Regions from separate parts of the Janthinobacterium tructae genome, predicted to be linked through region 2. Evidence: riboswitches for the same ligand, from Rfam matches in the RefSeq annotation. Region 2 holds a riboswitch; the other holds the start of a gene.

Region 1 (14,350 bases), 2.7 Mb from region 2:
TGTGTGCGAATGCTATGGCGTGGTCAAAAAAGAATTCACGCGCCTGCTGTCGGACGTGCGCCAGCGCCAAGGTTCCTGATCACAGCATTTCCCTCTTATCGTTGTCACAGCCCAGGCTACCTCATGCAATCTGTTGAAAACATTCCTCCACGCGCACCGTCGCGCTGGCCCATGGCGCTGGCGTTTTCGTTCAGCGCCATCGTGCTGCTGGCCATCGGCGTGCTGGCCTGGCGCGCGCCGTTCGAGACGGCCTGCGTCATCGATGCGCTGGTCTTCCTGCTGCTGATGCTGCTCGTGGCGCTGTACCGGCGCACGCTGTCGGCCAGCCTGCCGCGCCAGCTGCTCAAGGCGGGCGCCTTGCAGGATGCCATTTTCAACAGCGCCAATTTCTCGTGCATCGCCACCGATGCGCAGGGCGTGATCCAGATTTTCAACGTGGGCGCCGAACGCATGCTTGGCTATGAAGCGAGCGACGTGGTCGACAAGCTGACCCCGGCCGGTATTTCCGACGCACAAGAAATCATCGCGCGCGCCGCCGCCCTCAGTGCCGAACTCGACACGGTCATCACGCCCGGCGTGGAAGCGCTGGTGTTCAAGGCCACGCGCGGCATCGAAGACATCTACGAATTGACGTATATCCGCAAGGATGGCAGCCGCTTCCCCGCCATGGTCTCCGTGACGGCCTTGCGCGACGCGCAGAGCAAGGTCATCGGTTACTTGCTGATCGGCACCGACAACACGGCGCGCAAGCAGGTCGAGGCGGAACAGGCGCTGCTGGACCAGCGCTTGCGCGAGCAGCAGTTCTACACGCGCTCGCTGATCGAATCGAATATCGACGCGCTGATGACGACGGATCCGCGCGGCATCATCAGCGACGTCAACCAGCAGATGGAAGCGCTGACGGGCTGCACGCGCGACGAATTGATCGGCGCACCGTGCAAGAATTACTTTACGGAACCGGAACGGGCCGAGGAAGCCATCGCACGCGTGTTGCGTGAAGGCAAGTTGACCAACTACGAGCTGACGGCCCTGGCGCGCGACGGCAAGCAGACGGTGGTGTCGTACAACGCCTCGACCTTCCATGACCGCGACCGCAAGCTGCAGGGCGTGTTTGCCGCCGCCCGCGACGTGACGGAACGCAAGCAGTTCGAGCAAGCGCTGCAAGACACGAATATCGAAATGGAAAAGGCCCGCCAGGCGGCGGAAAAAGCGAATCTGGCCAAGTCCGAGTTTCTGTCGAGCATGAGCCATGAGTTGCGCACGCCCTTGAATGCCGTGCTGGGCTTTGCCCAGCTGATGGCGTCCGAGACGCCGGCACCGAGCTTGCCGCAGCAGCGCTCGATTGACCAGATCCTCAAGGGCGGCTGGTATCTCTTGCGTTTGATCAATGAAATCCTCGACCTGGCCATGATCGAATCGGGCAAGGTCACCATGTCGGAAGAGGCGATGTCCTTGCTCGACGTGTTGCAGGATTGCCAGGCGATGATCGCGCCGCAGGCGGAAAAACGCGGCATCAGCATGCATTTCCCCCGCTGCGGCAAGGCTTTCTATGTGCATGCCGACCGCACGCGCGTGAAACAGGTAATGATCAACCTGCTGTCGAACGCCATCAAATACAACCAGAGCGGCGGCAGCGTGAAGGTCGAATGTACGCGCCATGCCGACCGCGTGCGCGCCAGCGTCACCGACAGCGGCGCCGGTCTGAATGCCGAACAGATGAGTCAGTTGTTCCAGCCCTTCAACCGCCTGGGCCAGGAAAGCAGCACGGAAGAGGGCACGGGCATCGGCCTGGTCGTCACCAAGCAGCTGGTCGAACTGATGGGTGGCACCATCGGCGTCGACAGCACGGTGGGCGTGGGCACCACCTTCTGGGTGGAATTCAAGGCTTCGCGCGCGCCCGAACTGCACCTGGAAGAGGGGGAAGTGCTGCCCGTGGTGCAGGAAGACCAGGAAAGCCAGCGCACCTTGCTGTACGTGGAAGACAATCCCGCCAACCTGGCGCTGGTGGAGCAATTGATCGCCCGTCGCAGCGATTTGAAACTGCTGACGGCCATCGATGCGCACCTGGGCATTGACCTGGCGCGCACCTATCAGCCGGACGTGATCTTGATGGATATCAACCTGCCAGGCATCAGCGGCTATGGTGCCCTGAATATCCTGCATGATGATCCCCTCACCAGCCACATTCCCGTCATGGCCCTGTCCGCCAACGCCGTGCCGCGCGACATCGAGAAGGGCCTGGAAGCGGGCTTCTTCCGCTATCTGACCAAGCCCATCAAGGTCGTCGAATTCATGGATGCGCTCGACGTGGCCCTGCACCATGCAGCCGCGCACGGCCTGGCCGACGACACTCACACAGTACGCTAATTCAGCATTTAATTTTAGGAATACCGCCATGCTTCAAGCCACCGAGATCCTGAACGCCAGCATCCTCATCGTCGATGACCAGGAGGCCAACGTCATGCTGCTCGAACAGGTGCTGCGCAACGCCGGCTACACGCGCATCACCTCCACCATGGACCCGCAAGCCGTGCACGCGCTGCACCAGCAGCACCGCTACGATCTGATCCTGCTCGACTTGCAGATGCCGGAAATGGATGGCTTCGAAGTCATGGAAGGCTTGCGCGACATCGAGGCGGGCAGCTATCTGCCCGTGCTGGTGATCACGGCCCAGCCCGGCCACAAGCTGCGCGCGCTGCAAGCTGGCGCCAAGGACTTCGTCAGCAAGCCCTTCGACCTGGTGGAAGTCAAAACACGCATCCACAACATGCTGGAAGTGCGATTGCTGTACCAGAAACTGGCCGAATACAACAAGTCGCTGGAGCAGATGGTGGAAGAACGCACGGCGGAGCTGCGCGAAAGCGAAGCGCGCTTCCAGCGCTTCACGGAACTGTCGTCCGACTGGTACTGGGAGCAGGATGCGCAGGGCAACCTGACGCGCTTTTCCGGTCCCGTGGCTGAAATGCTGGGCATCGGCAGCGAGGAAGAGCCGCAGCGCTGGAACGCGGCCGAACGCGCCTTGCTCGACGCTAAAATTGCCGCGCGCGAACCGTTCCTCGACTTCATCTACAGCCGCGCCAACCTCGACGGCAGCACGCAGTATTTGCAGGTCAGCGGCGAACCGATGTTCGACAATGGCAGCCGCTTCATCGGCTACCGCGGCATCGGCCTCGATGTCACGGAGCGCCATCGCGCTGTTTGATTGCCGACCGTTGATTTATACTTGTTGCCATCCACATCGACAAGGAAAGCATCATGGCTGACAAATCTCCCTCCTACTGGTTTCCCGCCAAGACCTATGGCTGGGGCTGGGGCTTGCCCATCACCTGGCAAGGCTGGCTGGTGTTTCTGGCCGCACTGGCGCTGTTCGCCTGCGGCGCCTTCCTGTTCCCGCCGCAAACCATGCTCGTCGGCTACATCGTGTATGAAGTGGCCATCGTTGCCGCGCTCATTTTCATTTGCCAGCTGAAGGGCGAACCGACTGCCTGGCGCTGGGGCAAGAAGAAGTAACGCCGAAGCACAAAGACGACAAAGCAAGAAATCATCTGGCCACGCGGCGCGAACCGCGTATAATTGGCTCGCTGCCGCAAGGCGGCAAACGCTAGGGGTCCTGCCTTTCGCTGTGGAAACACAGTGCAAGCGCGGGTGAGAAATACCCTCCGAACCTGATCTGGATAATGCCAGCGAAGGGAAGCTTTAGGATGAACGCACCCCGCCTTTCCGCGTGCGCAATTCCGAACCTCCTTAGCTGGCTCCAGGCTTAAAAATAGTCTAGCCAAGGAGCCAAAATGAACGCCAACCCGAAATTCCTCTCCGCCACCGCCACGGTCGACGAAGCCGCCATCGCGCCGCTGCCCAATTCGCGCAAGATCTATGTCGAAGGCAGCCGCCCCGACATCCGCGTGCCCATGCGCAGAATCAGCCAGTCCGACACGGAAGCGTCCTTCGGCGGCGAAAAGAATCCACCGATCTATGTGTACGACACCTCCGGCCCCTACACGGACCCGGACGTGCAGATCGACATCCGCTCGGGCCTCGATACGCCGCGCCTGCCGTGGATCATGGAGCGGGCCGACACGGAAGAATTGCCCGGCCCCACCTCCGACTACGGCATCGCCCGCCTGGCGGACCCGAAACTGGCCGAGCTGCGTTTTAACTTGCACCGCAAGCCGCGTCGCGCCATTGCCGGCAAGAACGTCACGCAAATGCATTACGCGAAGCGCGGCATCATCACGCCGGAAATGGAATTCGTGGCCATCCGCGAAAACATGCGCCGCCAGGAGTATTTGCGCGAATTGCAAGCCTCCGGTCCCATGGGCGAACGCCTGGCCGACCTGATGGGCCGCCAGCATCCGGGCCAGTCGTTCGGCGCCAGCATCCCGGCCGAAATCACGCCCGAATTCGTGCGCGAGGAAATCGCCCGCGGCCGCGCCATCATTCCCGCCAACATCAACCACCCGGAAGTGGAACCGATGATTATCGGCCGCAATTTCCTGGTGAAAATCAACGCGAACATCGGCAATTCCGCCGTCACCTCGTCCATCGGCGAGGAAGTGGAAAAGATGACCTGGGCCATCCGCTGGGGCGGCGATAACGTGATGGACTTGTCCACCGGCAAGCATATCCACGAAACGCGCGAATGGATCGTGCGCAACAGCCCCGTGCCCATCGGCACCGTGCCCATCTACCAGGCGCTGGAAAAGGTCAATGGCAAGGCCGAAGATCTGACGTGGGAAATCTTCCGCGACACCCTCATTGAACAGGCCGAGCAGGGCGTCGATTACTTCACCATCCACGCCGGTGTGCTGCTGCGCTATGTGCCGATGACGGCCAAGCGCCTGACGGGCATCGTCTCGCGCGGCGGGTCCATCATGGCGAAGTGGTGTTTGGCGCATCACCAGGAATCGTTCCTGTACACGCATTTCGAAGACATCTGCGAAATCATGAAGGCGTATGACGTCTCGTTTTCGCTGGGCGACGGCTTGCGTCCCGGCTCCATCTACGATGCCAACGACGAAGCGCAGCTGGGCGAACTGAAAACCCTGGGCGAGCTGACGCAAGTGGCATGGAAGCACGACGTGCAAGTGATGATCGAAGGCCCCGGCCACGTGCCCATGCAACTGATCAAGGAAAACATGGACTTGCAGCTGGAACAGTGCGGCGAAGCGCCGTTCTACACGCTGGGGCCGTTGACCACCGATATCGCGCCCGGCTACGACCACATCACGTCCGGCATCGGCGCGGCCATGATCGGCTGGTATGGCACGGCCATGTTGTGCTACGTGACGCCGAAGGAACACCTGGGCCTGCCCAACAAGGCGGACGTCAAGGACGGCATCATCACCTACAAGATTGCGGCGCATGCGGCCGACCTGGCGAAAGGCCATCCGGGCGCGCAAATCCGCGACAACGCCCTGTCGAAAGCCCGCTTTGAATTCCGCTGGGACGACCAGTTCAACATCGGCCTGGATCCGGACAAGGCGCGCGAATTCCACGATGAAACCTTGCCCAAGGATTCGGCCAAGGTGGCGCATTTCTGCTCCATGTGCGGCCCGCATTTCTGCTCGATGAAGATCACGCAGGAAGTGCGCGAATACGCGGCCGGCATGGGCATCGCGGAAGACCAGGCACTCAAGCAGGGGATGGAGGTGAAAGCCATCGAATTCGTCAAGAACGGCGCCGAGCTGTACCGCAAGGTCTGAGGGAGAGCGTGATGCCTGCATTGATATCCATCACGCTCAACGGCGCACCGCACCAGGTGCCGCCGGGGCAAACCCTCGATCAATTGATCGCCGCGCTGTCGCTGGAAAACCAGGCGCTGGCGCTGGCCGTCAACCGCAACGTCGTGCCGCGCAAGGCGTGGCCGGGCCAGGTCTTGCAGGTGCAAGACCAAGTGGAAATCGTGCGCGCCATCGGCGGCGGCTAGACTAAGGAAAAGCAATGACAAGTAATAACAATGACGACCTGCTGACGATCGCAGGCAAGCAATATCAATCGCGCTTGCTGGTGGGCAGCGGCAAGTACAAGGACTTGCCGCAGACGCGCGAAGCGACGGACGCGGCCGAGGCGCAAATCATTACGGTGGCGATCCGCAGGGTCAACATTGGGCAAGACCCGAATGCGCCCAGCCTGCTCGACTTCGTGCCGCCGGATCAGTACACGATCTTGCCGAACACGGCCGGCTGCTACAACGCGAAAGATGCCGTCTACACGCTGCAACTGGCGCGCGAACTCTTGGGCGGACGCAATCTGGTCAAGCTCGAAGTATTGGGCGACGAGAAGACCCTGTTTCCGCACATGCCGGAAACGTTGATTGCGGCCGAAGCGCTGGTCAAGGATGGCTTTGACGTGATGGTCTACTGCAGCGATGACCCCATCCAGGCAAAAATTCTGGAAGACATCGGCTGCGTGGCCGTCATGCCGCTGGCCTCCCTGATCGGCTCGGGCATGGGCATCTTGAATCCGTGGAACTTGTCGCTGATCATAGCCCAGGCGAAAGTGCCGGTGCTCGTCGATGCTGGCGTTGGAACGGCGTCGGATGCGGCCATTGCCATGGAACTCGGTTGCGATGGCGTGCTGATGAATACGGCGATTGCCGGCGCGCGCGACCCCGTGCGCATGGCGCGTGCGATGAAGCTGGCCGTGCGGGCCGGACGCGAAGCGTTTCTGGCGGGGCGCATGCCACGCAAATTCGCCGCCTCGCCGTCGTCGCCGATGGCGGGCCGCCTGGCGTGATGGTGCCGATGCGTCTGCCGTGTCGTCCGGTTGTGCTGGTGTTTTCCGGCCTCGACCCTTCGGGCGGTGCCGGCCTGGCCGCCGATATTCTGGCCATTGCGGCGCAGGGTGCGCATGCCTTGCCCGTCATCACGGCGCTGACGGTGCAGGACAACGACAGGGTCTTTGGCGTGGAAGCGGTGGCGCCGGAACTGCTGCGCCGGCAGGCGCTGGCCCTGATCGACAAGATGGCGATTCATGCCGTGAAAATCGGCATCCCGGGCAGCGCCGCGAATGCGGCCGTCATTGCGCAACTGATCGCGCAACTGCGGCAGGCGCGGCCCGATTTGCCCGTGGTGCTCGACCCCGTACTGGCCAGCGGCCATGGCGACGTGCTCAGCCGGGACGACGCCGTGCTGGCGCTGGCGCCCTTGCTGCCGCTGACGACCGTGATCGTCCCGAACGGGCCGGAAGCGCTGGCCCTCGGTGGCGTAGAAAACCTGCGCGCGCAAGGCTGCCAGCACGTGCTGGTGACGGGCGGGCATGGCGACGGTGAGGCAGTGCTCAACCGTTGGTTTGATGCCGAGGGCGGCGAGCGCGAGTGGCGCTGGCCCCGTTTGCCGGGCGAATTCCACGGCAGCGGCTGCACTCTGGCCTCGGCCATCGCGGCGCGCCTGGCATTGGGCCAGGCACTGCCCGAAGCGCTGGATCAGGCGCAAAGCTATAGCCATGCGGCCCTGGCCGGCGCGTATGCGATTGCGCCAGGTCAACTCATGCCGCAACGATTCTTTACATAAGGAAAACATCATGCGTGGACTGTATCTGGTCACCCCGAACTGGGATGACACCGACCGCCTGCTCGACGTCAGCGAGCAAGCCCTGCAGGAAGGCGTGGCGCTGCTGCAATATCGCCACAAGAGCGCCGAGGCGGAGCAACGGCGCGAACAGGCCGGTGCCTTGCTGGCGCTGGCCCGCAAGTATGGCGTGCCTTTCATCATCAATGACTTTATCGAACTGTGCGAAGAACTCGACGCGGACGGCGTGCACGTTGGTGGCACGGATGCGTCCGTGGCGCAGGTGCGCGCGCGCCTGGGCAAGGAGAAGATCGTCGGCGCCTCGTGCTATGGCGACATGGCCCTGGCACGCACGGCCGAGGCCGGCGGCGCCAGCTACGTGGCCTTCGGCGGCTTTTATCCGTCGCTGGTGAAAAAGTACCCGGTGAGCACGCCCCTCGATATCGTGCTGCAAGCGAAACGCGAGATCGCCTTGCCGTGCGTGGTGATCGGCGGCATGACGCCGGACAACGCGGCACCGCTGGTGGCGCGCGGCGCCGACATGGTGGCGGCCATCACTAGCGTCTATCAGGCGGACGATATAGATATTGCGGTGCAGCAATTCGATCAATTGTTTGCGGCATGCGCACGGGAATGGAAGGCTGATTTGGGCGAATAATCGGCATATAATAAGAACATCATTCATTACCGAGGTCCCCCACCCATGAGTCAGCCAGCCGCCGCGAAACGCCTTATCCTGATCGTTGACGATGACCAGCTCCTGTTGGAATTCCTCGGCGAAATCTTGCGCCATGCCGGCTACGAGACGGCCCTGGCCCATTCGGCCGAAGTGGCGCTGCAAATGGTCGCCCAGCGCGAGCCGGACTTGGCCTTGCTCGACATCCACATGCCGGGCATGTCCGGCCTGGAACTGGCCAAGCGCTTGCATGGCGAAACGGGCGTGCCGTTCATGTTCCTGTCCGGCAGCGGCGACAGCGAATCGGGCAAGCAGGCGGCCGCCTACGGCGCTGTCGGCTACGTGGTGAAACCCGTCGATGAAGGCCGTTTGATGCCCGCCTTCGAAGCGGGCCTGGCGCGTGCCGATGAAATCCGCCAGCTGCGGCGCACCGAACTGAACCTGAATGCGGCGCTGGCCGCCGGGCGTGAAACCAGCCTGGCTGTCGGTTTGCTGATGGGCAAGTTCCAGACGGATCGCAACACGGCCTTCGAAGTGCTGCGCGACCACGCCCGCTCCAGCCGCCGCAAGATCAATGAAATCGCCAGCCAGCTGCTGCTGGCCGAGGAAACGCTGAACGGCTTGCACGGCGCCTTTTTGAACCGCGCGAAAAGCAAGTAGGTGTTGCACCGGCGCCGGCGTGGCACGTCGGCGCCTGCCTTGTTATGATGTGACGCTACGGCGCGCTGGCGCGCCCGGTTCAACCATACACAGCACACACCACAGGACACACATGAAAACCAAAGCAGCGATTGCATGGAAGGCGGGCGCGCCTTTGACCATCGAGGAAGTCGATCTGGCCGGCCCGCGCGAGGGCGAGGTATTGGTCGAAATCAAGGCCACGGGCATTTGCCACACCGATTACTACACCCTTTCGGGCGCCGACCCGGAAGGCATCTTCCCGTCCATCCTCGGCCATGAAGGCGCCGGCATCGTCGTCGATGTGGGCCCTGGCGTGAAAAGCCTGAAAAAGGATGACCACGTCATTCCCCTGTACACGCCGGAATGCCGCCAGTGCAAATTCTGCCTGTCGCAAAAAACCAATCTGTGCCAGTCGATCCGCTCGACGCAGGGCCGCGGCCTGATGCCGGACGCGACCTCGCGCTTTTCCATCGACGGTCAACCCATCTTCCACTACATGGGCACGTCCACCTTCTCGAACTATATCGTCGTGCCGGAAATCGCCCTGGCCAAGATCCGCGAAGACGCGCCATTCGACAAGGTTTGCTACATCGGCTGCGGTGTGACGACGGGCGTGGGCGCCGTATTGTTCACGGCGAAGGTCGAGGCGGGCGCGAATGTGGTCGTGTTCGGCCTGGGCGGCATCGGCCTGAACGTGATCCAGGCAGCGAAAATGGTCGGCGCGGACAAGATTATTGGCGTCGACATCAACCCGGCGCGCCAGGCCATCGCGCGCAAGTTCGGCATGACGCATTTTGTCAACGCCAACGAAGTGGACAACGTGGTCGATACCATCGTGCAACTGACGGACGGCGGCGCCGACTATTCGTTTGAATGCATCGGCAACACCACCACCATGCGCCAGTCGCTCGAGTGCTGCCACAAGGGCTGGGGCCAGTCCATCATCATCGGCGTGGCGGCGGCCGGCCAGGAAATTTCCACCCGTCCATTCCAGTTGGTGACGGGGCGCGTATGGAAGGGTTCCGCCTTCGGCGGCGCGCGCGGCCGCACGGACGTGCCGAAGATCGTCGATTGGTATATGGAAGGCAAGCTCAATATCGATGATTTGATCACGCACCGTTTGAAACTGGACGATATCAACCAGGGTTTCGACTTGATGAAGAGCGGCGAATCGATCCGCTCCGTCGTGCTGTATTAATTGAAATACGCCGTACCACGGCGTTTTTGCGGAGGCTGCGGCCTCCGTTTTTTTTCGTTCGTGATTTGCCATTCATCGCGCAAGCCTGCCGTCCAGGCCAGCCTTTGTGCCGCCTGTCGCAGCGCGCTGGAGGCCAGGTTCGCTTGCCGCTACAGTCAACGCTCCACAACTTTAGCGACGAGGCAGCCATGTCCACTTCCCACCGTTTGATCCTCAGCCTGGCCGGTATCCTGCTTGGCGGCAGCGCGCTGGCCGTGCAGCCGCCCGAACCGCCCGCGCCGCCGGTCGCACCGGCCGCACCGAGCAAGCAGATCAATATTTCCATGGGCAGCGGCGATGGCTATGCGCTCGTCGACAGCAGCGAGGATAGCGTCACGATGGCAGGCACCGATGTCGATGGCCAGCAGATCAAGCAGCTGCAGCGTTCGCTCAAGGGGCATTTCCTGTGGTTCCGTGACCAGGGCAAGGGCTATGTGACGCAGGATGCCGCGCTGCTGGCCCGCGTGCGCGACGCCTGGAAGCCGTCGCAAGATCTGGGTTTTCAGATGAGCGGCCTGGGCAAGCAGATGAGCGAACATGGCAAGGTCATGGGCGAAATGGGCCGCAAGATGGGCGCCCATGGCGCAGCGCAGGCGAACGGCGGCACGCGCGATGCGGAACAGTTGCAAACGCTGGGCCGCCAGCAGCAGGAACTGGGCCGCAAGATGGGCGAGGCGGCGCGCCGCCAGGCGCAGGCGACCACGGAGACAGCGCGCCGTGCGGCAGGGCGCGAGGTGGAGCGTTTGCAGCAGCAGATGGAAGATGCGCAGGATGCCATGGAAGAGGTCAACGACCGCATTGCCACCAAGCAAGAGGTCGAAGCGGCCAAGGCAGACGCGCTGTCGCGCCAGATGGATCAGCGTGGCAAGCCGATGGAAACCCTGGGCAAGCAAATGGAAGCGCTGGGCCGCCAGCAGGAAAAGGCATCGAAAGCGGCCGACAAGACCACGCGCCAGGTGATCGCCCAGGCGCTCAGCGAAGGCAAGGCAAAACTGGTGCGCTAGGATCGATGCCAGGCGGCGGCCACGGTGCGGTATTGCGCCGGCAACTGCTCCCTGGCCTCGTCCATGCTGGCTTACACGGCATCCTGCAGCGTTTTCCAGTGCGCATCGCAGCTGAAGCGATAAACACGCGCCTCGTCTGCGTAGCGGCACACGGCCAGGCCGTGGATGGCGACGGGGGCGGCGCCATGCTCATCGGTGATATGGCCGAACGGCAAGTCCGACCAGGCCCAGGCCAGTACGCGGGCGCCGTCGAGGTGAGTGGGTGGTGTCATGGGATGCAGGCCGCTGTGTCGGGACGCCGATTGTAGCGCGCACATGGAAAACTGGCGCGACCCCTGGACAAATGCACAGTATTTTTAACCATGCCGGTATAATCACGGCATGCAAAATCTTCTTCACAACCTCAATCCCGAACAATTGGCTGCCGTCACCTTGCCGGCCCAGCATGCGCTGATCCTGGCTGGCGCCGGTTCGGGCAAGACCCGCGTGCTGACCACCCGCATCGCGTGGCTGATCCAGACCCAGCAGGTATCGCCGCCCGGCATCCTGGCCGTGACGTTTACGAATAAAGCCGCCAAGGAAATGCTCACGCGCCTGTCGGCCATGTTGCCGATCAACACGCGCGGCATGTGGATCGGCACCTTCCACGGCCTGTGCAACCGCTTGCTGCGCACGCATTACCGCGATGCCGCCTTGCCGCAGACGTTCCAGATCCTCGACTCGCAGGATCAGTTGTCGGTGATCAAGCGCTTGTTGAAGGCAAACAATATCGATGATGAAAAATTCCCGCCGAAGACGGTGATGTATTTCATCAACAATGCCAAGGACCAGGGCTTGCGCGCCACGGACGTGGAAGCGTACGACGCGCACGAGCGCAAGATGGTCGAGCTGTACCAGTTGTATGACGACCAGTGCCAGCGCGAAGGCGTCGTCGATTTTGCGGAACTGCTGCTGCGCACGTACGAATTGCTGAGCCGCAACCAGCCCCTGCGTGAACATTACCAGGCGCGTTTCCGCCACATCCTGGTGGACGAGTTCCAGGATACGAATAATCTGCAATACAACTGGTTGAAATTGCTGGCTGGCCACGGCAGCCGCGATGGTGGCGCCCTGTTTGCCGTCGGCGACGATGACCAGAGCATCTACGCGTTTCGCGGCGCGAATGTCGGCAACATGAGCGCCTTCGAGCACGAGTTTCAGGTGAAGAACTTGATCAAGCTGGAGCAGAACTACCGCTCGCATGGCCACATCCTCGACAGCGCCAACGTGTTGATCGCGAACAATAGCAAGCGCCTGGGCAAGAATCTGCGCACGGACGCGGGCCATGGCGAGCAGGTGCGCGTGTATGAGGCCAGTTCCGACTTGCAGGAAGCGCAGTGGATCATCGAAGAGGCGAAAAGCCTGATCGCCGATGGCGCCTCGCGCAGCGAAATCGCCATCTTGTACCGCTCGAATGCGCAGTCGCGCGTGATCGAACATGCGCTGTTTTCAGCCAGCATTCCCTACCACGTGTACGGCGGCCAGCGCTACTTCCAGCGCGCCGAGGTCAAGCACGCGATTGCCTATTTGCAATTGATGGACAATCCGCACAATGACTCCGCTTTCTTGCGCGTGGTCAATTTCCCCACGCGCGGTATCGGCATGCGCTCGATCGAGCAATTGCAGGCAGCGTCCGAGCAATACGGCATTTCGCTGTACGCCTCCGTGCCTTACGTGGCGGGCAAGGCGGGCAGCGTGCTGGCCGGTTTCGTCAAGCTGATCGAAGGCGTGCGTTTCGAAACGCAGCAACTGTCGCTGCCGGAAATGGTCAGAGTGGTGCTGGAAGCGAGTACCTTGCTGCAGCATTATCAGAATGAAAAAGAAGGCGCCGACCGCATCGAAAACTTGGAGCAGATGGTCAGCGCGGCCAGCCAGTTCGTTTCCGAGGAAGGTTTCGGCCAGGCGGCACCGGCCCATCTGGGGCCAGCCGCCCAGGCGCAGTCGGGCGCACCCGTCGTCAACCAGGATGGCATCGAGATACTCGACGCGGACGCGCCGTTGCCGGCCGTCATGTCGCCCCTCTCCGCCTTCCTGTCGCATGCATCGCTGGAAGCCGGGGATAACCAGGCGCAGGCGGGCCAGGATGCGCTGCAGATGATGACGGTGCACTCTGCCAAGGGCCTGGAATTCGACAACGTGTTCATTACCGGCCTGGAAGAGGGCCTGTTTCCGCACGAAAGCAGCTCGAAGGAAGACAATGGAGTGGAAGAGGAACGCCGGCTGATGTACGTGGCCATCACGCGCGCGCGCAAACGCTTATATATGAGCTTTGCGCAGACGCGCATGCTGCACGGCCAGACGCGCTACAACATGAAGTCGCGCTTCTTTGACGAGTTGCCGGAAGAAGCGCTGAAATGGCTGTCGCCGAAGGTGCAGGCGAACTGGTTCGGCAACCGCAAGTCGGCCTGGGACGAAGCGCCCAAGGTGGCCAGCCTGGGGTCGGACAATGCGATTGCGCAAAAGATCGCGCAAAAAGCCACGGGGGGCGGCTGGCGCATCGGCGAATCGGTGGCACACGCCAAGTTCGGCGAAGGCGTGATCGTCAATATCGAAGGCGGCGGCGGCAATGCACGCGCGCAAATCAACTTCGGACAGCATGGCATGAAGGTGCTGGACCTGGGGATTGCGAAGCTGGAACGGCTGTGAAGGTAATCCGACACCAACGCGGGCGCTAACAATGTTGTCGGATTACGCGTGGCCTTCGGCCCCGCTAATCCGACCTACTGGAAGAAACATTGCCGGTCGTGTAGGTCGGATTAGCGGCGGAACGCTGCGTAATCCGACGCTGCGAGGCCAACAATGGTGTCGGATTACGCCTTCGGCTAATCCGACCTACGTGTGGCATTGCAAGGTATTCGGAAAATAAAAAAGGGGCAGCCTGCGTAGGCTGCCCCTTTTTACATCTGGCCGACGATCACTCGCCGGCCTTGTCCAGCGACACCGTCTTGCTCTCATCGACGGGCACGCCGAAGATCTGGCGGTAGGCGGCGTAGAACGAGCAATGCATGATGATGGTCAATATCATCGACAGGGGCATCATCAGCTGCATCATCAGCGGCGTGCGGCCAAAGATGACGGCCAGCAACTGGCTGGTGACAACGCTGATGGCGAACCAGGTGGAAGCGAAGACGATGAAGGCCGACAGCGAGCGCCAGACGGCGAAAAAGCTGAAGAACAGCGACTTGCCCAGGCTGGTTTGTTTCCA
Region 2 (14,350 bases):
CGGCGATGATCTCGCAATTGCTGGCATGCTCGATCACCACGCGCGTGCCGGCGATGACGCAGCTTTCCGCCCGCTTCACGTGGACTTCGCCGCTCAGCGCCTGCAGCACGGAACCGGAAGCGACGCCCTCGACGCGCACGTCGCCGTGCTCGTTGAAGGCCGTGCCGCCCACCAGATTGCGCTGGAGCCATATCAGCCCGCCATGCGAGTGCAGGTGGCCGTACACGTCGCCATGGATGGTGATGTCGCTGCCGTCGAGCTGGCGCTGCTCCTGCACTTCGCCATATTCCTCGTACGCGGCGCGCAGCTTCAAGTTGCCCGTGGTACGGCTGCTGACGCCTTCGCGGCTGACGATCTTGTTTTCGATGGAGAGCTTGCCGAGCGCATCGACATTCACATAGCCATCCTGGGTGGCCACCACGTAATCGCCATCGCTGAAGCGTTCGACCGCCGTGCCCGCCCCTGCCACCGCCGCCGGGTCCAGCTCCAGCGGCGCGGGCGGCGGCAGCAGCGTACCGTCCAGGTCGTAGCCGGGCAAGCCGGGCGCACCGGGCAGCAGCCGCAGCAGGCGCGCGTGTTTTTTCACTTGCGGAAAACGGTTCTTGAAACTGAGCAAATCCAGGCGGCCATCGGAGCGTTCGCGCGGCGCATCGTCGCGGTGGATGCCTTGCGACACTTCGACCAGCTGCGCGTCGCGGCCCGGCTGCGGCGGCAGCGCGCGCGCCACGGTAATGCGCTCGGCCTTGCCGCTGCCGAGAATGGCGCGCACGGCCGCGCCATCGATGCCATAGCGCACGCCCTTGCACCACAGGTCAGCCACCAGCTCGTCAAACTCGCGGCGCGCCGGCACCTGGCCATCCGCGTCAGGCGACAGCGCTTCAAAGTAGAACTCGGCGCTGTCGCCGCGGATCTTGATTTGTTTATACAGTGCGCGGCGCTGGGCCGGGAATGGCGCCACGCGGGCGGCAATGCGCAGCAAGGCATCGCTCTTGGGCGCGGCGCGGGGCGCGGGGGCATGGAACAGGGTCAGCAGGAATAAAGCGTAGTCGAGACCGGCCAGCAGTTGCCCCGACTGGAACAGCTGGTCGACGGCGGCGCGCAACTGCGCTGGCGCCAGCGACAGGTCGAGACACACGCCCTCGTCGCGCTGGACCAGGCCGCGCGGCAAGGCGCCTGCGGGGACCGCCTCAGGAACGGGTGTGTCGTCGTCGCTCACGCCTTGTCTCCCCCAGCAACACATTCAGAGAATTGCCTCAATGCACTAGAACAATATCACGGGGCGTGGCGGTGTGCCTGACTCGGCAAAAATGTGCTTGCCAGATGCCAACAGGGCCATGTCTTGCGAGATGGCCCTGTGGGATGGGGTGCGCGATGTCTAAATAATTAGCGGCGCGGCGGGTTGGAGTAAATATCTTGCCCTACTTCGTTGATCTGGCGGCGCAGGTCGCGCCGCTCGTCGGGCGTCATGCGGCCCGTGCGGCGCGAGGCGTCGGCGCCTTCGCTGGCGCGGCGCTGCTCTTCGGCGCGCGTGTCGAAACTGCGTGCGTCACGCTGTTCGCGCAGTCGCGTATCATTGCTACTGGTGCGCTGTACCTGTTCATAGCGCTGGGCCTGTACTTGCGGCTGGTCGTCACGGCGTGGCGGCGGCTGGTTTTGTGCCAGCGCCAGGCTGGCGGCAAACACGGAGCAAACGGCAAATGCGGACAGCACAGTCGTACGTGCAGCAATAGCTGCGCTGGGAGCGGTGTGAATTTTTTTAGTAAAGATATTCATTGAGTTCCTCTTCCGCGATGCCGTATAAACTTAAAGCTGATTTCCACTGTGGCCCCAGTGTATGATGCTTTACACGGTGCAGTAAGAGTAATTGGGTAAAGTTTGTAACACTTTGTAATGGGTCGCCCTACCCCCTTGCCGACGCCACGCGAGGCGTTACTATAGCAACTAATATAAGATAACACGACACCTTAAATGACCACAACCTCCACTTCCGGCAGCAACACGCCTACGCAATCGATCCACGGCCACCAGGCGAAAATCATGGTGGTCGATGACGATGTGCGCCTGCGCGACCTGCTGCGCCGCTACCTGACCGAACAGGGTTTCAATGTCTTCACGGCAGAGAGCGCGACGGCCATGAACAAGCTGTGGCTGCGCGAACGCTACGACTTGCTGGTGCTCGATTTGATGCTGCCCGGCGAAGACGGCCTGTCGATCTGCCGCCGCCTGCGCGGCGCGGGTGACCAGACGCCGATCATCATGCTGACGGCCAAGGGCGAAGATGTGGACCGTATCGTGGGCCTGGAAATGGGCGCCGACGACTACCTGCCGAAACCGTTCAACCCGCGCGAACTGGTGGCCCGCATCGGCGCCGTGCTGCGCCGCAAGGGTCCCGATGAAATCCCGGGCGCACCGTCGGAAACACCGCAAACCTTCGAATTCGGCGACTTCGTGCTGGACCTGGGCACGCGCACATTGAAAAAGAGTGGCGAAACGGTGCCGCTGACCACCGGCGAGTTTTCTGTGCTGAAAGTGTTTGCCCGCCATGCGCGCCAGCCGCTGTCGCGTGAAAAACTGATGGAACTGGCGCGTGGACGCGAATACGAAGTGTTCGACCGCAGCCTGGACGTGCAAATCTCGCGCCTGCGCAAACTGATCGAACCCGATCCGTCGAGCCCGCTGTTCATCCAGACCGTGTGGGGCCTCGGTTACGTCTTCATCCCGGACGGACAGCCGCGCTGATCGCAGGCGAGGCATGATGAAGCTTGTTCCCGATATCAGCCTGGCGCGGCTGAAAAGCGGCCTGTTCTGGCGCACCTTTTTGCTGCTCGGCACCTTGACCACGGTCAGCATGATCACCTGGATCGGCATGATTTCCGTCATCCAGCGTGAGCCGCAGGCGCAGCAGATTTCCGCCCAGATCATTTCCGTCGTTACCATCACGCATGCGGCACTGACGCACTCGGCGCCCGAGCTGCGGCGCGAGCTGCTGTTCGACCTCGTCAGCAATGAAGGCATCCGCATCTTCTCGCTGGAAGAGGACGACCGCATCGAGCCGCCGCCCGACAATTACCTGATGCCCGAGATCGAGGCACAGGTGAAAGCCAAGCTGGGCAAGGACACGCGCTTTTCCGCGCGCGTCAACGGCGTGGCCGGTTTCTGGGTCAGCTTCAAGATCGACGACGACGAGTACTGGCTGATGCTGGACCGCGAGCGCCTGCGCGGCCTGACGGGCTTCCAGTGGCTGGGCTGGGCCAGCCTGGTGTCCCTGCTGTCCCTGCTGGGCGCGGCCATCATTTCCAGCCTGATCAATCTGCCGCTGTCGCGCTTGACGGCGGCCGCGCGCGACATCGCCAAGGGCAAGCAGCCGGCGCCGCTGCCGGAAAAAGGCCCGATCGAAATCCTCGAGGCGAACCGCAGCTTCAACCAGATGGTCGATGACTTGAAACAGGTGGAATCGGACCGCGCCGTGATTTTGGCCGGCATCTCGCACGACTTGCGCACGCCGCTGGCGCGCATGCAGCTGGAAGTGGAAATGGCCAACCTGTCGGACGAGGCACGCGAAGGCATCCAGTCCGATATCGGGCAAATGGACGCCATCATCGGCCAGTTCCTCGACTATGCCAAGCCGACGGAAACGTCGAGCTTTACGGACGTGGACCTGAGCGGCTTGCTGCTCGACATGACGCGCGAAGCGATGCGCCTGCCGGACGTGAAGATCAACGCCAGCATCGCCGAAGGCGCGCATGCGATGGGCAACCCCACCGACTTGCGCCGCGTGCTGAACAACCTGATCGAGAATGCGCGCCGCTATGGCAAGACGCCGGGCAGCGACGTCACGGAAATCGATATCGCCTGCCATCTGCGCACCAGCCACGGCGCGAAAAAGGTGATTATCGAGGTGCAAGACCACGGCACAGGCGTGCCGGCGGAAAAGATCGAGCAACTGATGAAACCGTTCACCCGCCTCGACACGGCGCGCGGGCAAGCCAACGGTGCGGGCCTGGGCCTGGCCATCGTCGACCGCGTGCTGCTGCGCCATGGCGCCGAATTGCAGGTACGCAACCGCGAAGGCGGCGGCCTGGCGTTTCAGATCAGCTTGCCAGCGGCGTAAACCGACACCACCAGCGGCCTTGGCCAACAATGTTGTCGGATTACGCGAGGCAAGGCCTCGCTAATCCGACCTACGCTGCCCCACAACGGTCAAACCGACGCCGCTTCCTGCGCCAGCAATTTATCCATCAACAATTCCGTCGCCCCGTAGCCGTAGAGGGAATCGCTTTCCATGCCCGGCGTATCGAAGGGGATCGATTCCTCACGGTTCAGCTTGGCAGGGTCGGCATCCGCATAGCTGGCGCGCCAGGCGCGTTGCAAGGACTCATTGCGGCGGATAAAGGCCGGCATGGGCCAGGCATTGCGCTCCCAGTGGAGGCTGTCGCCCAGCAGGGGCCAGCGTTCGTTGAGCAGGGCCATGTCGCCCGTGCGCAGGCGGCGCACGGCCTGTTCTGGCCGCAAGCCTTCCAGCTCTTCCAGCGCAGGCAGGCTGTCGCGCTTCGGCCCGAACATATACGCCAGCATGATGCGCCCGGCAGGCGCCCGGCGCGCCACCACGCCGGCGGCATAGCCGCCGCCCGGCAAGGGCACAGCAAACCAGCTGCCTTCCCGGTATGGTAATGATTTCATTTCTGCAAACTCCCCCAAAATCGTGTTCGGGGCACAGTCTACGCGAAGCAAGGGCTATGTGGCGCATGGTACGCCACAGCAACAGACCAATAGTTACACTATTTTCTCGTCATAGTGATACTGAGCAACAATCGGCCCCGCCTTGAACAGCGCTTCCTTCATGGCCGTATCCAGGCGCGCGTCGCGGCGGCGCATCCATTCGAGCAGCATGGCCGCTTCCTTGCGGCTGGTGTCGCCCGCATGCGCGAGCACGCGGCGCAATTCCGGGTCCGTGCACGCCTCGAAACGCTGGCTGTTCAAGTCCAGCGCGTGCAGCGCGGCGATGGTGGCGCCGATGGCGCGGTGCATGTCGAGTGCCGTGGCCGGCAAGCCCGATTCTTCCAGTGGGACGGTGGTCATGCGCATTCCTTTTCGCGTGGTGGAGACATCGGCTGCATTCTCCACCGCGCGGGCGAAAAGCTCAAGCGTCCACGACACGTTTCCACCCGTTCGGCCATAATCATGACTCAGCAACAGCCTAAACCTCAGCGGCAGGAGCCCCATGTTCAATTTCGACTTTTACAATCCGACGCAAATCCTCTTCGGCCAGGGCCAGATCGCCGCCATCGCCGGCCTGATCCCGCCGCAGGCGCGGGTCCTGATGACCTACGGCGGCGGCAGCATCAAGCGCAACGGCGTCTACGATGAAGTCAGGGCGGCGCTGGCTGGCCACACGGTGCTGGAATTTGCCGGTATCGAACCCAATCCCAGCTATGAAACCCTGATGCAGGCCGTGGCCCTCGTGAAAAGCGAGCGCATCGATTTCCTGCTGGCCGTCGGCGGCGGCTCCGTGGTCGATGGCACGAAATTCATCGCCGCCGCCGCCCTGCATGAGGGCGAGGCGTGGGACATCCTGGCGAAAGGCGGCAAGATCGTCGAGGCCGCCCTGCCCTTCGGCACGGTGCTCACCTTGCCGGCCACCGGTTCCGAGATGAATGGCTCGGCCGTGATCACGCGCAAGGCCACGCAGGAAAAGCGCTCGTTCATGAGTCGCAAGGTGTATCCGAAATTTTCCGTGCTGGACCCGTCGAAAACGTTCACCTTGCCGCTGCGCCAGGTAGGCAATGGCGTCGTCGATGCGTTTGCGCATGTCATGGAACAGTATCTGACCACCCCCGTGAATGCATCGGTGCAGGACCGCTTCGCCGAAGGCATTTTATTGACCCTGATCGAGGAAGGCCCGAAAGCCCTGTCGCACCCGGACGACTACGACGTGCGCGCCAACGTGATGTGGAGCGCCACCCTGGCCTTGAACGGCCTGATCGGCGTGGGCGTGCCGCAAGACTGGTCCACGCACGCCATCGGCCACGAATTGACAGCCCTGTACGAGCTCGATCATGCGCAAACCCTGGCCATCATCCTGCCCAGCATGCTGCGCGTGCGCAAGCAGGCCAAGCGCGCCAAGCTGCTGCAATACGCGGCCCGCGTCTGGGGCCTCGACGGCGGCGACGAGGATGGCCGCATCGAGGCAGCCATCGCACGCACGGAATTCTTCTTCCGCCACATGGGCGTCAAGACGCGCCTGGCCGACTACGGACTGAACCATGCCAGCGTGGACGCCGTCGTCGCCGCCCTGGAAGCGCACGGCATGACGGCGCTGGGCGAACAGCGCGAAGTGACGCCCGCCGTCAGCCGCAAGGTGCTCGAACTCAGTTTGTAGATTCGCACCACACTGTTGTAAAACGGTCAGCCAGCGGGACAGCTGGCCGTGCTTCATGCTAAGCTGTCATTTCGCTAGGGGTCCTGGAGCAGTCATCCGGGTGAGAGATACCCTTCGTACCTGATCTGGATAATGCCAGCGAAGGAAAGCGCAAAGTACCTCCCTCCTTTGATAGCTCCTGCGTTGGCGCCAGCCGAACAAGCAGCCTGCCGTGCTCCCTCCCGAGACGGCTTGAACCACGAGCAATCTATGTCCACACCGAATTTATCTATTTCCGTTTTGACCCTGGCCATCCTGCACGCGTTTGCCGCGCCCGCCCTGGCCGCGAATGACACCGCCGAAGCGCCGGCCGACACGCAAAGCATGGCTGAAGTCGTCGTCACGGCCAGCAAGGCGCCTGCCGCCAAGCGCGCCTCCGTGGGCGGTTTTTCCGACGCGCCGCTGCTGCAGACACCCGCGTCCGTCACCGTCATTTCGCAAAAAGACATGCAGGACTTGCAAATCCGCAATCTCAGCGACGCCGTCAAGCTCGACACCAGCATCAACGATGCCTACAACGCCGTCGGCTATGCGGAGCAATTTTCCATCCGTGGCTTCAAGCTCGATAACAATTCCAGCTACCGCAAGGATGGCGTGGCCATTCCTGGCGACACGCAAATTCCGCTGGAAAACAAGGAACGCATCGAAGTGCTGAAGGGCCTGGCCGGCTTGCAGGCAGGCGTGGCCGCGCCCGGTGGCGTGATCGACTTCATCGTCAAACGCCCGACCAACGCGCCGCTGCGCACCGTCACCGTGGAAACGCGCGAACGGGGCACCCTGTACGGCGCCGTCGACCTGGGCGGCCGCCTGGAAGACACGCGCTTCGGTTACCGTGTCAACGTGGCGGCCGAGCGTCTGCGCTCCTACATCAAGGGTGCGGACGGCAACCGCAAGTTCATTTCCGGCGCCTTCGACTGGCAGATTTCGCCGCAAGCGCTGCTGCAGCTCGATGCCGACTACCAGGACAAGGCGCAGGCCACGGCGCCCGGCTTCCAGCTGCTGAATAACACGAGCTTGCCGACCGGCATCAGCGCCGACGCCATGCTCAACCGGCAGCCGTGGACGCGCCCCGTGGAAACCGTCACCAGCAACCTCGGCCTGCGCTTCCAGTACGCGTTCAATGACAACTGGCACGCCACCCTGTCGGCCAACCAGCACTCGTTCAAGCGCGATGACTACACCGCCTTCCCGTACGGCTGCAGCGGACAGGACCTGTACCCTGGCTTCTGCGGCAATGGCGACTACGACGTGTATGACTACCGCAGCCTGGGCGAGACGAAAAAGCCGCTGAGCGCGCAAGCCATGATCCAGGGCAAGTTCGCCACCGGTAGCCTGCGCCATGAATTCACGGCCGGCGTCTCGACCTTCCGCCGCAAGGACCGCGCCGGCCTGTACGTGTACGACTGGGCTGGCGTGAGCAATATCTACCGCCCGCAAATCGTCGATATGTCGACGGGAGTGCAAGGCCCCGTGCGCCTGGTACGCAAGGATACGGAAAACTCCGTCTTCGTGCAGGACATCATCAGTCTGACGCCGAACTGGAAACTGCATGGCGGCTTGCGCCATATCGATGTCGACGGCTACCAGTATGTGCTCAAGGCCGACACGGAGATCCGCGCCAGGCACGACTTCCTGCTGCCCAACGTCGCGCTCGTCTACACCCCACTCGACAATGTCTCCGTGTATGCGGCCTACTCGCAGGGCATGGAACATGGCGGCACGGCCGACCGCAAGGCGGAAAACGCCAACGTGGAATTGTCGCCCAGCCGTTCGAAGCAGATCGAATTGGGCGTGAAGATGGATGTAACGCCCGACTTCATGCTGGCGGCCAGCCTGTTCCAGATCCGCAAGGGCCTGGAATTCAACCAGCCACTGGCATTGCAGCCCAAAAAATATAACTTCGTGCGCGCAGGCCAGGCGCAGCACCGGGGCCTGGAATTGTCGGCCCAGGGCAAGGCGTCGGCCAACCTGAGCCTGGGTGCCTCCGTGACGGCCCTGAACAGCCAGCAGTCGGGCACGGGCAATGCGGACCTCGATGGCAAGCGCGTACCCAACGTGCCCGCCTTCAAGGCGGCCGTGCATGCGGACTATGCCGTGCAACAGGTGGCGGGCTTGAGCGTGAATGGCAACTGGGAATATGCGGGCAAGAAAGCGTTTGAGTACAACAACACGACCTTCGTGCCGTCGTACAACGTGTTCAACCTGGGCGCCGCCTGGGCCACGCGCATCGCGGGCAAGGCAGCCGTGCTGCGCGCCAGCGTCAACAACGTGGCAGACAAGTTTTACTGGCGCGACGTGACGCCGGAATCGGATGGTTATCTGTATCCGGGCGCCAGCCGCACGTTCAAGCTTTCAGCGCAGTTTGACTTTTAATTGAGGGAAATGGCAGGCGCTGCAGCGAGCGCCTGCTGCAGCAAAGGCGCCGCCTGTTCCAGGCGCGCCTCCAGGTTGTCGTGCAGCACGTGGTAGACGATGCCGCGCGCGTCGAGCTCGTCGAGCAGGTAGCGGTAGATCAGCTGGCGCACGGCTTCCGACTCGCGCTGCAAGCCGTCGGCCACCCACGGGCTGTCGGGCGCCGTCACCAGGGTCACTTCGTACTGCGTGGCATCGGCCAGCGCCGCCAGCTGCGCGTCCGCACCATCAAAATAATGGCGGCTGTAGACGGCCGTCATCAAGGGCGTGGTGTCGCAAAACAGGAATTGACGCGCTTGCGCGGCGGCTGCCGCTTCGCGTTCGACTTGCGTACGCGCAATACCATACTGGTCGGCCGCGACGGGCACCCTGCCCTGCGTTGCCACGAATTCGCGCAAGTATTCCGGTACCCAGACGGTGCCGTAGCACTCGGCCAGGGCGGCCGCCAGGGTCGACTTGCCCGACGATTCCGCGCCCAGGATAGCCACGCGCACGCAAGGCGCCATCACTTGAGGACCATCGCATCGGGCGCGGCCGGGGCCGACTTTCTCCACGCCAGCAAGCCGATGGTGGCCATCACGACGAAGAAGCCATACAGCACGGCCGTCAGGGTCAGGCCCTTGTGCAGGTACAGCCAGACATACAGCACGTCGACGACGATCCAGGCGATCCAGTTTTCCAGCTTCTTGCGCGACAACAGGAATTGCCCGACCAGGCTGCCTGCCGTAAGGAAGCCATCCGCATGCGGCACGTCCGTGTCCGTCGTCGTCAGCAGCCAGGCAATGAGCAGGAAGCCGATCAGCCAGCCCGCAGCGCAGGCCAGCCAGCCGCGGCCATCGAGGCGCGTCACGGGCAGCGTCTTGCCGCCGCTGGCCGGATGCAGCCACTGGTACCAGCCCCAGAACGAGACGCTGATGAACAGCAGTTGCAAGGCCATGTCGCCATACAGGCGCGACTCGAAAAAGACGAAACCGTAAGCGGCCGAGGAAATGATGGCGAACAGCCACGCCCAGTGGTTCTGGCGGATGTTCAGCGCAACGGTTGTCAGTGCCAGGACAAAGGAAATCAGTTCAAGCGGCGTGGTGGCAAAACCCAGCAGGAGAAGCGTATCGTTCATGGGAATCGTGATGAGGCTGGTGGTGCAGTATGCAATACCAGCCATGAATAAGCAAGATTGCCTGCTCAGGCAAAGCCGCCCTTGACGGCGCGCGCCAGCGAACGCTGCACGATCAGCTTGTGGAAAGGCCGGATCAGCAGGATGTAGGCGCGTCCCACCCCGTTGTGGCAATGCACGACGCTGGCCACGGTCACGCTGCCATGCCGCCCCGTGCCCCGGTTGCGCAGCACCGAGATGCGGAAATCCAGGTGGCTGTCATCCTCGCCCACGATGATTTCGTCGTCGCTGACGGTAAAGATGCGGAAGATGCCGATGCGTTTGCCTGGCCTGGCTTCCATCTGCTTGGCCGTCCGGATGCCGAAGCGCGCCACGATGGCGTCGCGCACCACCATCAGCTTGCGCGCCCAGCCCGGCTGGCTGCCCAGCAGCTGGCGCGCCAGGCTTTCCATGTCCAGTTCGCGCGCGCGCGCGGTCGGCAGGTCGACGGCATACGCGTCTGCCAGGTTGCTGCCCGGGTACAAGGGGGCGATGCTGGCACCGGGCGGCAAGGCCACGGCGCGGACGGCGATGTTCATCTCTTGCATGTGCTCTCCATGTGTTCAGTGATAACATGGCCATCATACACGACAATGTGAACAGCGATAACATAAAATGACAACAACGAGCACCTATCATCACGGCAACTTGCGCGACACCCTGGTCGCCACCGCCATCGCGCAACTGGCGCAGCAGCACGACGCCGCCCTGTCGCTGCGCGAACTGGCGCGCACGGTGGGCGTTTCGATCGCCGCCGTGTACCGCCACTTCCCCAGCAAGGAAGCCTTGCTGGCCGACGTGGCGGCGGCCGGCTTCGCCAGCCTGATCGCCAAATGGGAGGCAGAACTGCCGCCGCCGGGCAGCCTGCCCGCCGAGCAGCGTTTTCAGCTGCTGGGTCAGCAATACATCGAATTCGCCCTGGCCGCACCTGCCCACTACCGGCTGATGTTCGAGCACCAGGACGTGCGCCAGTTCCCCTCCCTGCAGGAAGCGGCGCAAGCGTGCTTCCAGTATGTGCTGCAGACGGCCGGCGCGGCCGTGCGCGAAGCGGGCCTCGATGCGCGCTGGGACAAGGCCGCCGCCAGCGCCGGCTGGTCGCTGGGCCACGGCTACGTGATGCTGCTGCTGAGCGGCCGCCTGGCCATGGCGGACAGCGGCGACGAGCTGTCGCCAGCGATGGTGCCGCGCTTTTTTCAGTTGCCGGTGGCGGCGTTGCGGCAGGCGCATCAGCAAGCGGAAGAAAAGCCCTTATGACTGCAGAAATGGACATCGCCAGAGGAGCCGACTGATAATGCAGGAAATGCAGGATCCCATGGAGTCATCTACTGTCCCGGGCACCGAGGGCTATGCAGAAAACGCAGGGCAGCTCATTGCACGATACGACAACGTAACATTCCTTGATAAATACCGGCCCGTCAGTCATCTCTTGCCGACGATATCAAGCGCCGTGCTCGACATCGGCGCCGGGACAGGCGGCGACGCTGCGTGGCTTGCAAGCTCAGGCCACAAAGTGACCGCGCTTGAGCCCGTTGCAGCCTTCCGCGCAGCGGGCATGAAGGCGCATGCCCTGGCCAACATCGAATGGGTGAACGACAGCCTCCCCGCTCTTTCCACGCTAGGAGCGCGTCCTGCCAAGTATGACCTTATTGTCGTCGCGGCCGTCTGGATGCATCTGGCAGCGAAAGAAAGGATCGAGGCGATGGGCAATATCAGCAAGTTGCTCAAGCCCGGCGCCATGCTCGTCATGTCCCTGAGGCATGGCCCAGCCCCTGAAGGCCGTCGCATCTTTGATGTCTCTGCCAATGAAACAACAGACCTCGCGATGCGATATCAGCTTAAATTGATGTTGAGTACGCAGGCGCCATCCGTTCAGCAGCAGAATCGCCAGGCGGGGGTAAGCTGGTCCTGGATTGTCTTTGAGAAATGATTCGATCTGAAGCAGCGTGCGCCAGGGGATTGACAGGGCGCGCATTCAGCCGAGGCTAGCCATTATTTTTTTGAAACACCATTATTTATGCATGACATATCGATAGACACGCTCTCAGTAATTGCCAGGCAATGCATTGCCGTGACGTGTCTGCAACGCTTTTGCCGGCGCTTTGACATTCACCATCCGGCGCTGTCCGCGTTCGCCGGGCACGTGTGGAAACTGGCGCAGGCAGGGCCTGGGGATTTTGCAGCCTGGGAACGCGGCTTTGCATCCTTGGCAGTGACGGGCATGGGCGACCCATGGCCGGAGGACGTACGCATGTCCATACCCGGGCACCTGTCCGGCGCGCTGGAGGAACTTGTGCAGCATGTGCTGGAAACAAGCGCCTGTAGCTGGTATGGCGATGACCTTGCGGCAAGCAGGCGCCAGCTGGAAGCCGTCTTTGCCATCTGCGTCCGGCATGCGGTGGGCATACCGCAGCTTGAACACTATGCGCAACACGATGCGGCGCTGCGTGGCGGCTGGGGGCCAGTACTTACGGACGGGCAAGTCCGCGCATGGCAAGCCTTGCTATAGCGCTCACGCCAGAAGGCCTAGGCGCGCCTGCTCGAGCAGGCGCTCCTCTTCATCCGTATCGGCATCGACTTGCGTGACCACGGTCCAGAACGGCGCGCACGTCTTGATTTGCTCGAAAGCATGGCTCGCTTCCAGCCGCACCATGGTTTTCCTGAGGCTGTGCAGATAGCCCTCTTCGATGGCGCAGAGCAGTTCGTCATCGGCGGCATCGATCAGCTCGCGCAGCGCGCCTTCGATCCTTGCGTGGCCGTCCTCCCACAGTTGGCCAATTTCCGGCACATCGTCTTCCATGCACTCGTTCGACCAGTCCGGAGGATAGTCATCGCGCTGCCGGTTATCGGAATCGGTGTCAAAGCTCAGTGAAAGGGAGGGAAACGATACGGCGTTGAAGGCAAAGGCTGAAAATGGCTGATCCTTGAAAGCGGACGCGCCAAGCAGCGCCAGCGAGGCGCTGGCCAGCCTGAACCAGGTTGCTTCAACGTCATAGGCCGTTTCAAATGCGTGCCAATCCGGCGGCAAATCGGGAGTCTGGGGCATGGGGGCCAGTCGAAAAAGAATAGCGGTAAATGGTAAAGCAATTATACGTGGCACTTCCCGCGCGGCAGACGGCAGCATGTGTGCAGTGCGCGCATGGGCGCCAAGGGACGGTTTATCTCTGTGACAGACTGAATGACTTGCTGTACTTGCTCATGATCTGTTTGATCTCGCCGCTAGCCGAGAGTTTATCGAGCGCCTCTTTCAGTGCCCGAGTCGTTTCCGGCTTTGCGGTTTTCTTGGAAACAAACAAAATGAAATCGTTGCTACCCAAGACGAGCGGAACGCCTATGTCTTCCGGTTTCACGCCGGCCATGTACACGCCATAAAACAGGCCCATACTCGACCCCACTCCCGCGTCCAAACGTCGCATTGCCAACATTTTTGCCATGGTGACATAGTCATTAACGGGATACTTCTGGATCGCATTGTCGGTGTCGAATTGCTCCACATATTTGCTGGTGCGTACCACGCCGACGGTCTTCCCGTGCAATTCGCTCAGCTTGCTGTAGTTCTTGCCGGATGGGCCCACGAGGATGACAGGCATGGACACGACGACGCCTGCCGGCACGGCGCCGCGCGCCATTTGATCGTTGCCGAAGCGTATGGTTACGTCAGCGCTCCCGTTTTCAATATCGGCGGCGGTTCTGGGATAAGGAACAAGGGAATTGGTATAGCGCAGCCCGGCAACTTCCGCGATGCGATTGCCGATTTCGTACATCATGCCGGTGGGCTGGCCGTCGCTCCCCATGAATCCCCATGGCGGGCCGAGAATGGTGGCAATCCTGAGCGGTTCGCCGAGCGCCTGGCCAGGCAGCGCCAGCAAGATAGCGAGAATTGCAAACAGCCTGACAACTTTCATTTTCATCACTCTTTTAGATGCGTGAAGTCCATGGATCCCGTGCATAGTGTATGCCCGATTGGCCTGGATGCACTACATGACGATCAATTTTCCATCAGCTTTGTGCTGCTGGAAGGGCCGCGCCTGGTGGGAACGGGGCAAGGAACGGGCGGCGCCATCTGCAAGCGTAAAAAAGCCGCATCGGCCTTACGGCGGATGCGGCTTTGCGCTAGCGCGAGTTGAAGTTAAAGCTGATACTTACTTCTTGGCAGCTTTCGGATACTTGATCGTCATTTCCTTGAGCAAGTTATCCGCGTGGTCCACTTCCTTCATCACCCACAGCATGTAGCGGATGTCGAGGTGGATGGCGCGCGTGATGGCCGTGTCGAAGTACCAGTCCTTGGTGATCGATTCATACGTCGAATCGAAGTTCAGGCCGATCAGTTCGCCACGCTTGTTCATCACGGCCGAGCCGGAATTGCCGCC

What was found. Region 2 has a riboswitch for thiamine pyrophosphate ahead of FJQ89_RS10235 (TonB-dependent siderophore receptor). Riboswitches for the same ligand answer to the same signal wherever they lie in the genome.
Region 1: linked by a shared signal. The riboswitch ahead of thiC (phosphomethylpyrimidine synthase ThiC) and the one ahead of FJQ89_RS10235 (TonB-dependent siderophore receptor) in region 2 are both predicted to bind thiamine pyrophosphate.

What each region holds. Positions count from the first base shown of each region.
Region 1 covers NZ_CP041185.1:5,034,063-5,048,412, forward strand. The annotation lists gene FJQ89_RS22120 (Crp/Fnr family transcriptional regulator) at 1-79, shown strand, start outside; gene FJQ89_RS22125 (PAS domain-containing hybrid sensor histidine kinase/response regulator) at 124-2,367, shown strand; gene FJQ89_RS22130 (response regulator) at 2,396-3,202, shown strand; gene FJQ89_RS22135 (hypothetical protein) at 3,256-3,510, shown strand; TPP riboswitch at 3,594-3,709, shown strand; gene thiC (phosphomethylpyrimidine synthase ThiC) at 3,789-5,702, shown strand; gene thiS (sulfur carrier protein ThiS) at 5,723-5,926, shown strand; gene FJQ89_RS22150 (thiazole synthase) at 5,941-6,735, shown strand; gene FJQ89_RS22155 (hydroxymethylpyrimidine/phosphomethylpyrimidine kinase) at 6,735-7,511, shown strand; gene thiE (thiamine phosphate synthase) at 7,522-8,166, shown strand; gene FJQ89_RS22165 (ANTAR domain-containing response regulator) at 8,212-8,844, shown strand; gene FJQ89_RS22170 (S-(hydroxymethyl)glutathione dehydrogenase/class III alcohol dehydrogenase) at 8,957-10,063, shown strand; gene FJQ89_RS22175 (hypothetical protein) at 10,252-11,106, shown strand; gene FJQ89_RS22180 (hypothetical protein) at 11,178-11,378, opposite strand; gene FJQ89_RS22185 (UvrD-helicase domain-containing protein) at 11,488-13,791, shown strand; gene FJQ89_RS22190 (BPSS1780 family membrane protein) at 14,060-14,350, opposite strand, start outside.
Region 2 covers NZ_CP041185.1:2,331,351-2,345,700, forward strand. The annotation lists gene FJQ89_RS10200 (flagellar assembly protein A) at 1-1,216, opposite strand, end outside; gene FJQ89_RS10205 (hypothetical protein) at 1,384-1,773, opposite strand; gene ompR (osmolarity response regulator transcription factor OmpR) at 2,038-2,739, shown strand; gene FJQ89_RS10215 (sensor histidine kinase) at 2,753-4,111, shown strand; gene FJQ89_RS10220 (Imm26 family immunity protein) at 4,201-4,680, opposite strand; gene FJQ89_RS10225 (ferritin family protein) at 4,774-5,079, opposite strand; gene FJQ89_RS10230 (iron-containing alcohol dehydrogenase) at 5,222-6,379, shown strand; TPP riboswitch at 6,446-6,543, shown strand; gene FJQ89_RS10235 (TonB-dependent siderophore receptor) at 6,629-8,791, shown strand; gene FJQ89_RS10240 (AAA family ATPase) at 8,788-9,336, opposite strand; gene pnuC (nicotinamide riboside transporter PnuC) at 9,336-9,947, opposite strand; gene FJQ89_RS10250 (DUF2867 domain-containing protein) at 10,013-10,531, opposite strand; gene FJQ89_RS10255 (TetR/AcrR family transcriptional regulator) at 10,599-11,237, shown strand; gene FJQ89_RS10260 (class I SAM-dependent methyltransferase) at 11,275-11,910, shown strand; gene FJQ89_RS10265 (hypothetical protein) at 11,998-12,489, shown strand; gene FJQ89_RS10270 (hypothetical protein) at 12,493-13,026, opposite strand; gene FJQ89_RS10275 (substrate-binding periplasmic protein) at 13,139-13,891, opposite strand; gene FJQ89_RS10280 (S46 family peptidase) at 14,123-14,350, opposite strand, start outside.